3 regions of the Streptomyces sp. NPDC057445 genome follow, and region 1 is predicted to be linked to each of the others. Evidence: riboswitches for the same ligand, from Rfam matches in the RefSeq annotation. Region 1 holds a riboswitch; each other region holds the start of a gene.

Region 1 (4,205 bases):
GCGCGCCCGCGCGCAGCGCCGCGCGGGCACGGGACACCACGGCGGGCGAGTACGCAAGATCGCGGACGAGGTCGACCATGCCGCAGGCGTGGATCATCCGCACCGCGACCTGGCTGATGTCGGCCGGAAGCGCGGCGAGGTCGGCCTCTGCGCGGATGGTGGCAAAGGACTGGCGGTAGATCTCCGCGCCGTCCTTCTCGTAGTCGAACACTCTGCTCCTGCTCATTTCGTCGTCGTGCGGGTTCGGACGGTGGCGATGGTGTCGGCGAGCTGCGCGCGCGACGGTACGGGTACGGCGGCGCCGTGCACGGTCACCCGGTACGCGCCGTCCGCGGTGGCCACGACGTCCACGTACTCCCCCTGCGGACGACCGCACCGCCGCTCGCAGCCCGACCAGTACACGGGCAGCCCGCCCCGGCCCGGTGTCGCGTCGGCCCGTACGTCGGCCAGGGACTTGGCGCACCCGGGCCGGCCGGTGCAGGCGCCGACGCCGTACCAGGGGGAGTCAGGGCCGGTGATCAGCCCCGCGTCGTCGAGCTGCGTGAGCCGCGTCCCGGCCGCCGCCCGGTCCGCGAAGCCGGGCACGACGACCCCGCGCCAGGGGGTGAGGCGTACGTCGCCCTCGGGCGCGGGAAGCAGCGCGCGCGCCTGCGCCGCCGTGAGCCGCCCGAGCGGGGCGGCGACGGAAAGGGCCCAGGCGGCGGGGCCTTGAACGATCCCGGGCGGCGGACCGGCCCGATGTGTGCCCGGCAGCGGCGGACGGGCAGCGCTGTCGGCAGTCGTTCGCCCTACGGGTTCGATGCCCGCACCCCGCAGATACGCGTCCACCGCCATGTCCTGCCCGGCGGGTAGCTCCCGTACCCGCCACGCCCCGGTGCCCGCCGCCTCTGCCGCGGCGAGGAACGCCTCTGCGGCCGCGACGGCCGCCCGCGGGGCGTCGGCGGCGCGGACGGGAAAGGTCCCCGGTCCGATCCGTACGACGGCGGTACCGCCCGGCTCTGCGAGCAAGGTCACATCCGCGCCCAGACCCGCCACATCGCCCCGCCCGTCGTCCAGGGCGAACAGGAAGCGGCCGGAGAGTCCCGCCGCCCGCTCGCTCGCGCACAGCAGCTCGTCCAGCTCCCGCGCCCACAACTGCACGTCGGCGCAGCCGAGTCCGTCGAGTCCGGCGAGAGGCGAGGCCATGACGTTGCGCACCCGCTCATGGGTGTCGGAGGGGAGCAGCCCGGCCTCCCGGAGCAGCGCCGCGAGCCGTGCCCCGCATCCCTCGCCGAGGCCGCGCAGCTCCACGTTCCCACGGGAGGTGATGCTCAGCGCACCGTCGCCCAGCCGCTCCGCCGCGTCGACCAGCACAGATACCTGATGAGTCGTCAAAGTGCCCGCAGGCAGGCGGAGTCGGGCCAGGTGCCCGTCGTCCGCCGCATGCAGCCGCAGTGCGCCGGGGCAGGCGTCGTCCCGGTCCCGTATGCGAGGTTCGCCCGGGTCCGGGGGTGTTGTCGGTGTGGGCGGCATGGCGGCGAGCATACCGACGTCCTTCCAGGTGGCCGCCCTGCAGCCGGGCGGCAGCCTCTACTATGCAAACGGCACAGGGTCCCAGGACCCTAGGGAGGAAGCCCGGTGCGAATCCGGCGCGGTCCCGCCACTGTCAGCCAGGCCTCACCCCGAGGTCCGGTGAGCCAGGAACTCCCGCCGTCCTCACGACCACCCGGGGCGCGGACACCCCGAGGAAGGCCTGCGCACGCGATGACGCACGCGACGATCCTGCTGCTGTCGACCTCCGACACCGACCTGCTCAGCGCACGCGCGGCTGCGGGTCCGGTCGGGTACCGCTTCGCCAACCCCTCCCGCCTCCCGCTCGAGGACCTCCCCGGCCTGCTGGACGGCGCCGACCTCGTGGTCGTACGCCTCCTCGGCGGCATCCGCGCCTGGCAGGAGGGCCTCGACATCCTGCTCGCCCAGCAGAAGCCCGTCGTGGTCCTCACCGGTGAACAGGCCCCCGACGCCCAGCTGATGGAGGCGTCCACCGTCCCCATCGGCATCGCCGCAGAGGCGCACGCCTACCTCGCGCACGGCGGCCCGGACAATCTGGAACAGCTCGCCCGGTTCCTGTCCGACACGGTCCTGCTGACGGGTCACGGCTTCGAGCCCCCGGCCCCCGCGCCCACATGGGGCCACCTGGACCGCGAGGCGAGGAGCACCGACGGACCGACCGTCGCCGTGCTCTACTACCGCGCCCACCACATGAGCGGCAACACCGCGTTCGTCGGCACCCTCTGCGACGCCGTCGAGGACGCGGGCGCCCGGGCGCTCCCCCTCTACGTCGCCTCCCTGCGCGCCCCCGAGCCCGAACTCCTCGACCGGCTCCGCGGCGCCGACGCCGTCGTCACCACCGTCCTCGCCGCCGGCGGCACCCGGCCCGCAGAGGCACAGGCCGGCGGCGACGACGAGTCCTGGGACGCGGGCGCGCTCGCCGGGCTCGACGTACCTGTGCTCCAGGCCCTGTGCCTGACCGGATCGCGCAGCTCCTGGGAGGAGAACGACGAGGGACTGTCCCCGCTGGACGCCGCCAGCCAGGTCGCCGTGCCCGAGTTCGACGGGCGCCTCATCACCGTCCCGTTCTCCTTCAAGGAGATCGACGAGGACGGACTCCCGGCGTACGTCGCGGACCCCGAGCGTGCCGCCCGCGTCGCGGGGATCGCCGTGCGCCACGCCCGGCTGCGCCACATCCCGAACGCCGACAAGCGCCTCGCGCTCGTCCTGTCCGCGTACCCGACCAAGCACTCCCGGATCGGCAACGCCGTGGGCCTGGACACCCCCGCGTCCGCCGTCTCCCTCCTGCGCCGCCTGCGGTCGGAAGGCTACGACTTCGGTACGGAGGAGGTCCCGGGTCTCGAGTCCGGCGACGGCGACGAGCTGATCTACGCGCTCATCGAGGCGGGCGGCCACGACCAGGACTGGCTCACCGAGGAGCAGCTCGCCCGCAATCCGGTCCGCATCCCGGCGGCCGACTACAGGCGCTGGTACGCGACCCTGCCCGCCGAGCTGCGCGAGCACGTCGAGGAGCACTGGGGCCCGGCGCCCGGCGAGATGTTCCTGGACCGCTCCCGCAATCCCGAGGGCGACATCGTGCTCGCCGCCCTGCGCCGCGGAAACCTGGTCATCGTCATCCAGCCCCCGCGCGGCTTCGGCGAGAACCCGATCGCGATCTACCACGATCCCGATCTGCCGCCCTCCCACCACTATCTCGCCGCCTACCGCTGGATCGCGGCCCCGCAGACGACTGGGGGTACCTCCCAGGCCGAAGGCTCTGGGGGAGGCTTCGGCGCCGACGCGATGATCCACCTCGGCAAGCACGGCAACCTGGAGTGGCTGCCCGGCAAGAACGCCGGCCTGTCCGCCGCCTGCGCCCCGGACGCGGCGCTCGGCGATCTGCCGCTGATCTACCCGTTCCTGGTCAACGACCCGGGCGAGGGCACCCAGGCCAAGCGCCGTGTGCACGCCACCCTCATCGACCATCTCGTCCCGCCGATGGCCCGCGCCGACTCCTACGGCGACATCGCGCGCCTGGAGCAGCTGCTCGACGAGTACGCGCAGATCTCCTCCATGGACCCGGCGAAGCTCCCGGCCATCCGCGCCCAGATCTGGACCCTGATCCAGGCCGCGAAGCTCGACCACGACCTGGGGCTCGACGACCGCCCCGACGACGACGGCTTCGACGACTTCCTGCTCCATGTCGACGGCTGGCTGTGCGAGGTCAAGGACGCCCAGATCCGCGACGGTCTGCATGTCCTCGGCGGCGCGCCGACCGGCCCCGAGCGGGTCAACCTCGTCCTGTCGATCCTGCGTGCCCGCCAGATCTGGGGCGGCACCACCGCCCTGCCCGGGCTGCGCGAGGCCCTCGGCCTCGACGAGTCCGCCGCCACCCGCACCACCGCCGACGAGGCGGAGGCAGCGGCCCGCACCCTGGTCGAGGCGATGGAGGCCGCCGACTGGGACCCGGCCGCCGTCGCGTCCGTGGCGGAGGGACACGGGCAGGCCGTCGCCGACATCCTCGACTTCGCCGCCCGCGAGGTCGTCCCGCGCCTGTCCGCCACGACCGACGAACTCGACCACGCGGTCCACGCGCTCAATGGCGGCTTCGTCCCCGCGGGCCCCTCCGGCTCCCCCCTGCGCGGCCTCGTCAACGTCCTGCCGACCGGCCGCAA
Region 2 (4,205 bases), on a different contig from region 1:
GGCGCGATTCTGTGGAACCTCTTCACCTGGCTGCTGGGCCTGCCGTCCAGTTCCTCCCACGCGCTCTTCGGCGGTCTCATCGGTGCGGCCGTGATGTCCGCCGGTTTCTCCGCCGTCGACGGCGGCACCATCGTCACCAAGGTCCTGATCCCGGCCGTGGCCGCACCGGTCGTCGCCGGTCTCGCCGCGCTGTTCGCGACGAAGCTGACCTACAGGATCGGCAGCAGGGCCGACCAGAAGGCCACCGCCAAGGGCTACCGCGCCGGCCAGATCGCCTCCGCCGGACTCGTCTCCCTCGCCCACGGCACGAACGACGCGCAGAAGACCATGGGTGTCATCACCCTGGCCCTCGTCACCGGCGGCGTCCTCGTCCCGGGCTCGAACCCTCCGATGTGGGTCATCGTCTCCGCGGGCCTCGCGATCGCGCTCGGCACGTACCTGGGCGGCTGGCGCATCATCCGCACCATGGGCAAGGGCCTGACCGACCTCCAGCCGCAGCAGGGCTTCACCGCCCAGACCAGCGCCGCTACGGTCATCCTCGCCTCCTCGAACCTGGGCTTCTCGCTGTCCACCACCCAGTCCTGCTCCGGCGCCGTCATGGGCGCGGGCCTCGGCCGCAAGGGCGGTGTGGTCCGCTGGTCCACCGCGACCCGGATGTTCGTCGCCTGGGGCCTGACCCTGCCGGCCGCGGGTCTGGTCGGTGCCGCCGCCGAGTTCCTGACCAGTCAGGGCACTTGGGGCATCGCCGTCGTGGCGGTGCTGCTCCTCGCGGGCTCGGGCGTGATCTGGTCGCTCTCGCGCCGCAAGCCGGTCGACCACACGAACGTCACCGACGACGAGCTCACCGAGGCCGGTGCGGAGCCCGCGGGCGTCATCACCAACGCCATCGCGGCCGTCACCCCGCCGCCCACCGTCGCCGCGGCCGAGGAGCTCAAGGCCACCATCCCGGCCCCGGCCGGCGAGTCCAACCCCGCGCCCGCCGCCACGGTCTAAGGAAGAAACGAACCCCATGAAGATCGACTGGGCAGCTCTCGGCTCCGTCTTCGGCGTGAGCCTCGTCGTCACCGTCGCCCTGGTGGGCCTGTTCACCCTGGGCATCGTGGGCCTCGCCAAGCAGGAAGCCGCCTCGGCGCAGGGGGGCTCCGCGGCCCTCACCCGCACGGGCGCGTACGCCTGTTTCGCGCTCTGCGTGGCCGCGGTCGCGTACGGGATCTATCTGATCGTCGTCTGACGGTCGTACACCACCCTGTACGGCAGGAGCCGGGCCTCGTGGACGAGGTCCGGCTCCTGCCGTGTCCGGGGCCCTGTGTGGGACTCCGCACACTGTCCCTGCGCAGGTCAAAGGCGAGTTGACGGTTGTTCTCGACCATGGTGGACTTCCGGAGCCATTACGGCGGCAGAAGAGGAAGCCGGTGCGAATCCGGCGCGGTCCCGCCACTGTCACGGGTGCACTCCCCTCACCGGAGCACCCCGGAGCCAGGAACTCTCTCCCGCCGGTCACGTCGAGCCAGGGCGCGGACCCTGAGTGAGGACGAACATGCCTGCCGATCCGGGGGGCTGGGGGGATGTCTCCCCAGAGATCACTTTCGCGTGCGGTGCTGCTGCCGGACTCTTCGGCGACCTGCTTCTCGGCGATCCGCGCCGCGGGCATCCGGTCGCCGCGTTCGGCCGGACCGCCGCTGCCGTCGAACGGGTGCTGTGGCGCGACCACCGGGGTTGGGGCGCGCTGCACACCGCGTTGTGCGCCGGGGGCGCGGTCGCCGCGGGAGCGCTGGCCGCTGCCTCCGTACGCCGTTCCCGTACCGCCTCGTTCGCCCTGACGGCCGCCGCCACCTGGGCCGTCGTCGGTGGTACGTCGCTGGGCCGGGAGGCCGGGGCGATCGGGGGAGCACTGGCCGCCGGGGACCTCGAGGTCGCCCGCGAGCGGCTGCCGCATCTGTGCGGGCGTGACCCGCAGGCACTGGACGGCCCCGGGATCGCCCGCGCCGTCGTCGAGTCCGTCGCGGAGAACACCTCGGACGCGGTGGTCGGCGCGCTGGTGTGGGGCGCGCTCGGCGGGGTGCCCGGCCTCATCGGCTTCCGTGCCGTCAACACCCTGGACGCCATGGTGGGCCACAGATCCGCCCGCCACCGCAGGTACGGCTGGGCATCGGCGCGGCTCGACGACGCGGCGGGCTGGCCCGGCGCTCGCCTCACCGCCGGACTCGCGGTACTCGCGGGCGGAGATCCACGCGGCGCCGTACGCGCCTGGCGCGCCGATGCCGCGAAGCATCCGAGCCCCAACGCCGGTCCGGTGGAGGCGTCGTTCGCGGGGGCGCTCGGGGTAAGGCTCGGGGGGACGCTCTCGTACGGCGGACGGGTCGAGCACCGTCCCGTGCTCAACGCGGAGGGGCGCACGGTCGAGGTCACGGACATCGAGCGGGCGGTACGGCTCTCGCGGCGCGTGGGCGTCCTGGCCCTCGCGGTGTGCGCGGGCGCGCGGCTCGCATACGGGGCAACGAGGGGGAGGCGCACATGAGGGGCGGCGGACTGCTGGTCGCCGGGACCACGTCGGACGCGGGTAAGAGCGTCGTCACGGCGGGCATCTGCCGGTGGCTCGTGCGCCAGGGCGTGAAGGTCGCGCCCTTCAAGGGCCAGAACATGTCCCTCAATTCGTTCGTGACCCGCGAGGGAGCGGAGATCGGCAGGGCGCAGGCCATGCAGGCCCAGGCGGCGCGCGTGGAGCCCTCGGCGCTCATGAACCCCGTGCTGCTCAAACCGGGCAGCGACCGCTCCAGCCAGGTCGTGCTGATGGGCAGGCCGGTGGGCGAACTGAGCGCGCGCGGGTTCTTCGGGGGGCCCGGGCCCGCGGCGCAGCCGCATTCAGGCGGTGTGTCCCCGGGGAAAGTGCTGCACGGAGGCCGGCGGCAGGAGCTGTTCGAGCCCGTCGTGGAGTGCCTGGCGCAACTGCGCGACACCTACGACGCCGTCATCTGCGAAGGCGCCGGCAGCCCCGCCGAGATCAATCTGCGGCGTACCGACATCGTCAACATGGGCATCGCGCGCGCCGCGCGCCTGCCGGTGCTGGTGGTCGGGGACATCGACCGGGGCGGGGTCTTCGCGCAGTTCTTCGGTACGACGGCGCTGCTCGCGCCGGAGGACCAGGAACTGGTCGCGGGCTATCTGGTCAACAAGTTCCGGGGCGATGTGACGCTGCTGGAGCCGGGACTGGAGATGCTGCACGGGCTGACCGGACGGCGGACGTACGGCGTGCTTCCGTACGCGCACGGGCTCGGCATCGACGAGGAGGACGGCCTGCGCGTCTCCCTGCGGGGCGCCGTCCGCGAGTCCGTGACCTCGGCGCCGGTCGGTGAGGACGTCCTGCGGGTCGCGGTGTGCGCCGTGCCGCTGATGTCCAACTTCACCGACGTGGACGCCCTGGCGGCCGAACCGGGCGTCGTGGTGCGGTTCGTGGACCGCGCGGAAGAGCTCACCGACGCCGACCTGGTGATCGTTCCCGGCACCCGCGGGACCGTGAAGGCGCTCGCCTGGCTGCGCGAACGCGGACTCGCGGACGCGATCGCCCGGCGCGCGGCGGAGGGCAGGCCGGTGCTGGGGATCTGCGGCGGCCTCCAGGCCCTGGGCGAGCGCATCGAGGACGACGTCGAGTCACGTGCCGGTGCGGTCGAGGGCCTCGGGCTGCTGCCGCTGCGGGTGCGGTTCGCGCGCGAGAAGACCCTGGCGCGGCCCGTCGGTGAGGCGCTCGGCGAGCGGGTCGAGGGGTACGAGATCCACCACGGTGTCGCCGAAGTCCTGGGCGGCGAGCCCTTCCTGGACGGCTGCCGGGTGGGGGCGGTGTGGGGGACCCACTGGCACGGCTCGCTGGAGAGCGACGGCTTCCGGCGGGCGTTCCTCCGCGAGGTGGCCGCGGCGGCCGGGCGGCGTTTCGTGCCCGCGCCGGACACGAGCTTCGGCGCCCTGCGCGAGGAGCAGCTCGACCGGCTCGGAGACCTGATCGAGGAACACGCGGACACGGACGCGCTGCTGAAGCTCATCGAGTCGGGCCCGCCCGCCGGGCTGCCGTTCGTTCCGCCGGGGGCGCCGTGAGCGGGGCCCGCGGGATCCCGGCGTGCGCGGGGAGGGCTCTTCCACCCCGGACCCGGGAGCGTCGGACGGCGGGCCGTGCCCGCACAGGCAGGGCCAAGGGCGCCGGCGTGGCGCACATC
Region 3 (4,205 bases), on a different contig from region 1:
GTCGTAGATGACGATGACCTCGGGGGCCCGCTGGGCCACCTGCTCGAACGATACGTCGCCGAACGCCTTGTCCACGTCGGCGAAGAGATTGACTCCGCCGGCCTGCTTGATCATCTCGTTGCCTATGCCCGTACCGCCTGCAGTGAATGCGGTCTTGTCGCCGCTGTCGTACACGAAGAGCTTGGTGGGGGTGACGCCGGACAGCTTCTCCTCGACGGCGTCCAGCGTGCCGTGCAGCTTCTTGACCTGCTGCTCCGCCCGGCCCGCGACGCCGAAGATCTTGCCGAGGGCCCGGATCTCCTCGTCCATCTTGTCCATCGTCACGGGCCCGGAGGAGCATTCCTCGATGTTGAGGTGGGTGTTGATCCCGGCCTTGGTGAACGCGGCGCGGCTGCGACCCTCCTTCTCGTCGAAGGTGCTGGCGAACCCGCCGTAGACGAAGTCCGGTTCGGCGGTCAGGAGTGCCTCGAAGGACGGGTACTCCTTGGACAGAACCTTGAGTCCGTCGTAGGCGGCCCGGTACTCCGGCAGGATCTTGTCGTCGAGGTAGCCGGTGCCCACCATCGACTTCTCCAGCCCGAGCGCGAGCATCACCTCGGTCGCGTGCTGGTTCAGCGACACCGCTCGCTGTGGCGCGCGCTGATAGGTGGTCTTCACACCGCAGTTGGACACCGTGACCGGAAAGCCCTTGGCGGCCGAATCCGTCGATGGGGCGTCTTGCGGGGCGGCGCTCCCGCAGCCCGCCACCAACAGAGCCGTGGCCGGGGCCAGCAGCAAGGACAGCCGGAGCCTGTTCTTCATTCCGTGGTTCCTCTCACCGCGGTGGGCCGGTGGCCGGCGCACGTCGCGGAGCGGGCGAGCCGTGTCGGGGACACGAACCCGCACTCGTTCGTCGCATCTCGCGAACCCTATGCAACTACGAATAATGGGCAATAGTCTCGGTCGGGACCCGAAGGGGGCTCACCGAGGCACGACGGTTGTGCTCGTGACCGACTCCCGCCGCTCCCGCTACCTGGGCCGTGGCTCGCCTGACGAAAGGCGGCGTGCCGGGTGGAAGCGCCCGCGCGGGGGTTCCGGAACCAACGGCTTCGACCACGCCCGAAGGCGGAGCAACGAGCCACGTCCCGTGCGTGCGGGCGCGATTCCGGACGGGGCGGAGGCGCGGCCGCCCCGTGCGGAGTCACGGTAGGGACGGACGGCTCAGGGTCCGTCGGCGACCGCGGTATCGAGTGCCGGAACGCTACGCGGTCTGCCGTCGGTGTCGATCGCGACGAACGTCAGCCGCCCGGTGGCCACTTCGGCGACGGGGCCTGAGGCGTTCCACCGCTCGGGGGTCACCCGGACCGCAACGGTCATGGACGTCCGCCCGGCGCGCTCCAGTTCGGCATGCACGCTCAGAAGATCACCTGCCCGGACCGGGGAGATGAACGTCAGCCGGTCGACCGAGACGGTCACGGCGGGCCCGTCGGCGTGACGCCCGGCAGCGGCCGCGGCTGCGTCGTCGATCAGCTTCATCACCATGCCGCCATGGATGGTGCCGTACAGATTGGTGTCGTGCTCGCTCATGATGTGTGCGAGGGTCACCCGGGAATCGGCCGGGGCCTTGCGGGTGGCAGGCGCGGGCAGGGTGGCGGTTCGGTCGGCCACGTCAACTCTCCTTCGCGAGTCGCGGCAAGCGGCACCGCACGCACCAGTGGCGTACGGGCAGCGGCAGGTCTTCGGACTCGCGGGCACGCCCCTGTCCATAAGGACGAGGCACCTACTGGCCGTCGCTTCCCGGACCCATCCGGGTCCAGTGCGTATGACGGCGGTCGTTCCCGCTCACCGCTGCGGGGCAGTCCCGGATTCCCACCGGGTTCCCTCTTACGACGCATCCCGCCTGGCTGACGGGCGCGAACCAGCTGCAGCGCCAGGGTATCCGCTCCCGCGACGAGCCCGACCAGCCCGACCGGCGAAGCCGGACCGGCTGCCTTCCTTCCCCGCCCTCTCCGCCCCGCACGGCTCGCCTCTTGGGGCGCAGGAGTCAACCACCGACTCACCCCGCCGTCCGGCACGGCCGGGTCCCGGCTCTCTCGTCCGCCGGACCCCTCTCACCGATCCGGCCCGATCCGGACGAAAGACCCTAGGGTCGGAGGATGCGCATCGTTTCGCTGCTCCCTGCAGCCACCGACATCGTGGCCGAGCTCGGTCTGATCGGCGACCTGGTGGGCCGCACGCACGAATGCGACTGGCCGCCCCGCGATGTGGAGGCCGTCCCCGTGGTCACCGCCGCGCAGTTCTCGGCGGACGCGCTCAGCAGCCGGGAGATCTCCGACGCGGTGGGCGGGGCGGCGCACTCGGGTTCCTCGCTCTACACCCTGGACACCGCCGCCCTCACGGAGCTCGCCCCCGACGTGGTCCTCACCCAGGACGTGTGCGACGTGTGCGCGGTGTCGTACAGCGGGGTGTCCCGGGCCGTACGGGTGCTGGACGGCGGGCCCGGGCCCAGGGTGCTGAGCCTGGAGCCCCGGACCCTGGGCGATGTGCTGGACTGCCTGGTCCGGGTGGGTGCGCTGCTGGGCGTACCCGAGCGGGCCGAACAGCGGCGATCGGAACTGCGTGAGCGACTGGCGAAGGTGGAACGGCTGACCGCCGGGCTGCCGCGGCCCCGCGTGGTGGCCGTCGAATGGCTCGATCCGCTCTGGCCTGCCGGCCACTGGGTTCCCGAGCAGATCGCCTGCGCCGGCGGGCAGCCGCTGCTGGCGTCGCCGGGCGAACACACCAAGCCCATGGAGTGGGACGCGGTACGTGCCGCACGTCCGGACGTCGTCCTCGTCATGCCGTGCGGGTTCGCCCCCGAGCGCACACTGCAAGAGAGCGATCTGCTCACGTCGCTTCCGGGCTGGGACGATCTGCCGGCCGTACGCAGGGGCGAGGCGTGGATCCTCGACGGTCCGGCCTACTTCAACCGGCCGGGTCCCAGGGTGGTCAGAGGGGCGGAGGTCCTGGCCCATGTCCTGCACTCCGTCCGGGCGGGAGAGCCCGTGACCCCGCAGGAGGCCCGACGGCTGCGCGCGTAACGGCGGCGGAACGTGCCGCGGCGCCGGGTGCTCAGTTCTGCGTGTCCGCGACGGGATAGGGAACGAAGGTGCTGCTGTTCTCGTCGATGGTCAGCGGCCGGCCCAGGGGCGGTACGGCGCGTTGCGGGCAGTCGAGGCGTTCGCAGACCCGGCAGCCCATCCCGATCGGGGTGGCCGCGGAGGTGTTGTCGAGGTCCAGCCCGTCGGAGTAGACGAGCCGGGAGGCGTGGCGGACCTCGCAGCCGAGGCGACGCGGCGCCGGGCACGCGAGCCCGGCAGGATCCCGTTGTGCCCCTTCGTCCTGATGCTGCCCTTGAAGAGGGTTCCGTCGGGGCCCTGCACGGTGAGGCCCACTTTGATCGGGGCGTTGGGGCGTGCCGGCTTCGCGTGGGCCAGGCTCGAGGCTCCACGCTGCAGACCATGACAGTCGCGTACGCATTCGGTTGTCGCTCCGGATCGGGATGGGAGCAGACGAATCGTATGCACGACTGCACTGCTCCATCAGCGAATTGGGCCTACGAGACTGGACGGTGGCTCCCGCTTCGGCGAGGCGCACGGATACGCCGGTGGCCGGCTGCCAGCTCCCGGACTGCCGTCAGCGGCGCTGAGGCCACGGGGGCGGGTGCGTCGACATGGGGTCATGGGAAGTGGTCTCGTCGGTGGGGGGCGCGGCTGCCGGGCCTCCTTCGTCTGCCGTGCGGCACACGCTGCCGGCGCCTCCGGGCGGCTCACTCCGGCCCTGTTCGCTGCCGTCGCACCGACCGTGCGCAACGGCCCCGGCGTTTACACACCGGGGCCGCCCTTCCGGGTCGGTTGCACGTGAGAGTGCACCGGCCCACTCACCATCGTATGTCCGAGGTGCGTTTCTGGCATAAGCGATCTTTTTGGGTCGCTCAGGTCCCTGACCGGGTGAGGCCGCGCCGTGTCAGCCGCGTCCTTCCTCTTCGGCCTCCATGAGCAGGATTCCCTGGTGTGTCAGTGTGACCATCGTGGGTGTGTTTCCCCGGGCCCAGTCGACGGTGACGAGTCCTTCGCCCTCCAGGTATGCGCAGGCGGCGGCCAGATCCTGCTCAGGGACCTCGAGGTCGTCGCGCAGCTTCGTCCCGGTGACACCGAGGAGGCGATTGCCTTCCGTGGTCTCGTACA

What was found. Region 1 has a riboswitch for cobalamin ahead of cobN (cobaltochelatase subunit CobN). Riboswitches for the same ligand answer to the same signal wherever they lie in the genome.
Region 2: it holds a riboswitch for cobalamin, as region 1 does, so the genes downstream of both, ACFU5O_RS27220 (cobalamin biosynthesis protein) here and cobN (cobaltochelatase subunit CobN) in region 1, are expected to answer to the same signal.
Region 3: it holds a riboswitch for cobalamin, as region 1 does, so the genes downstream of both, ACFU5O_RS34190 (acyl-CoA thioesterase) here and cobN (cobaltochelatase subunit CobN) in region 1, are expected to answer to the same signal.

The regions. Positions count from the first base shown of each region.
Region 1 is NZ_JBHVDH010000006.1:127,316-131,520, reverse strand. Features, by position in the region: gene ACFU5O_RS16295 (precorrin-8X methylmutase) at 1-226, opposite strand, end outside; gene ACFU5O_RS16290 (cobalamin biosynthesis protein CobG) at 223-1,512, opposite strand; cobalamin riboswitch at 1,571-1,705, shown strand; gene cobN (cobaltochelatase subunit CobN) at 1,744-4,205, shown strand, end outside.
Region 2 is NZ_JBHVDH010000016.1:63,255-67,459, forward strand. Features, by position in the region: gene ACFU5O_RS27210 (anion permease) at 1-993, shown strand, start outside; gene ACFU5O_RS27215 (hypothetical protein) at 1,010-1,231, shown strand; cobalamin riboswitch at 1,356-1,507, shown strand; gene ACFU5O_RS27220 (cobalamin biosynthesis protein) at 1,538-2,518, shown strand; gene ACFU5O_RS27225 (cobyric acid synthase) at 2,515-4,086, shown strand.
Region 3 is NZ_JBHVDH010000029.1:16,157-20,361, forward strand. Features, by position in the region: gene ACFU5O_RS34185 (ABC transporter substrate-binding protein) at 1-801, opposite strand, end outside; gene ACFU5O_RS34190 (acyl-CoA thioesterase) at 1,201-1,647, opposite strand; cobalamin riboswitch at 1,692-1,917, opposite strand; gene ACFU5O_RS34195 (cobalamin-binding protein) at 2,136-3,059, shown strand; partial or broken gene ACFU5O_RS34200 (short-chain fatty acyl-CoA regulator family protein) at 3,091-3,306, opposite strand; gene ACFU5O_RS34205 (hypothetical protein) at 3,985-4,205, opposite strand, start outside.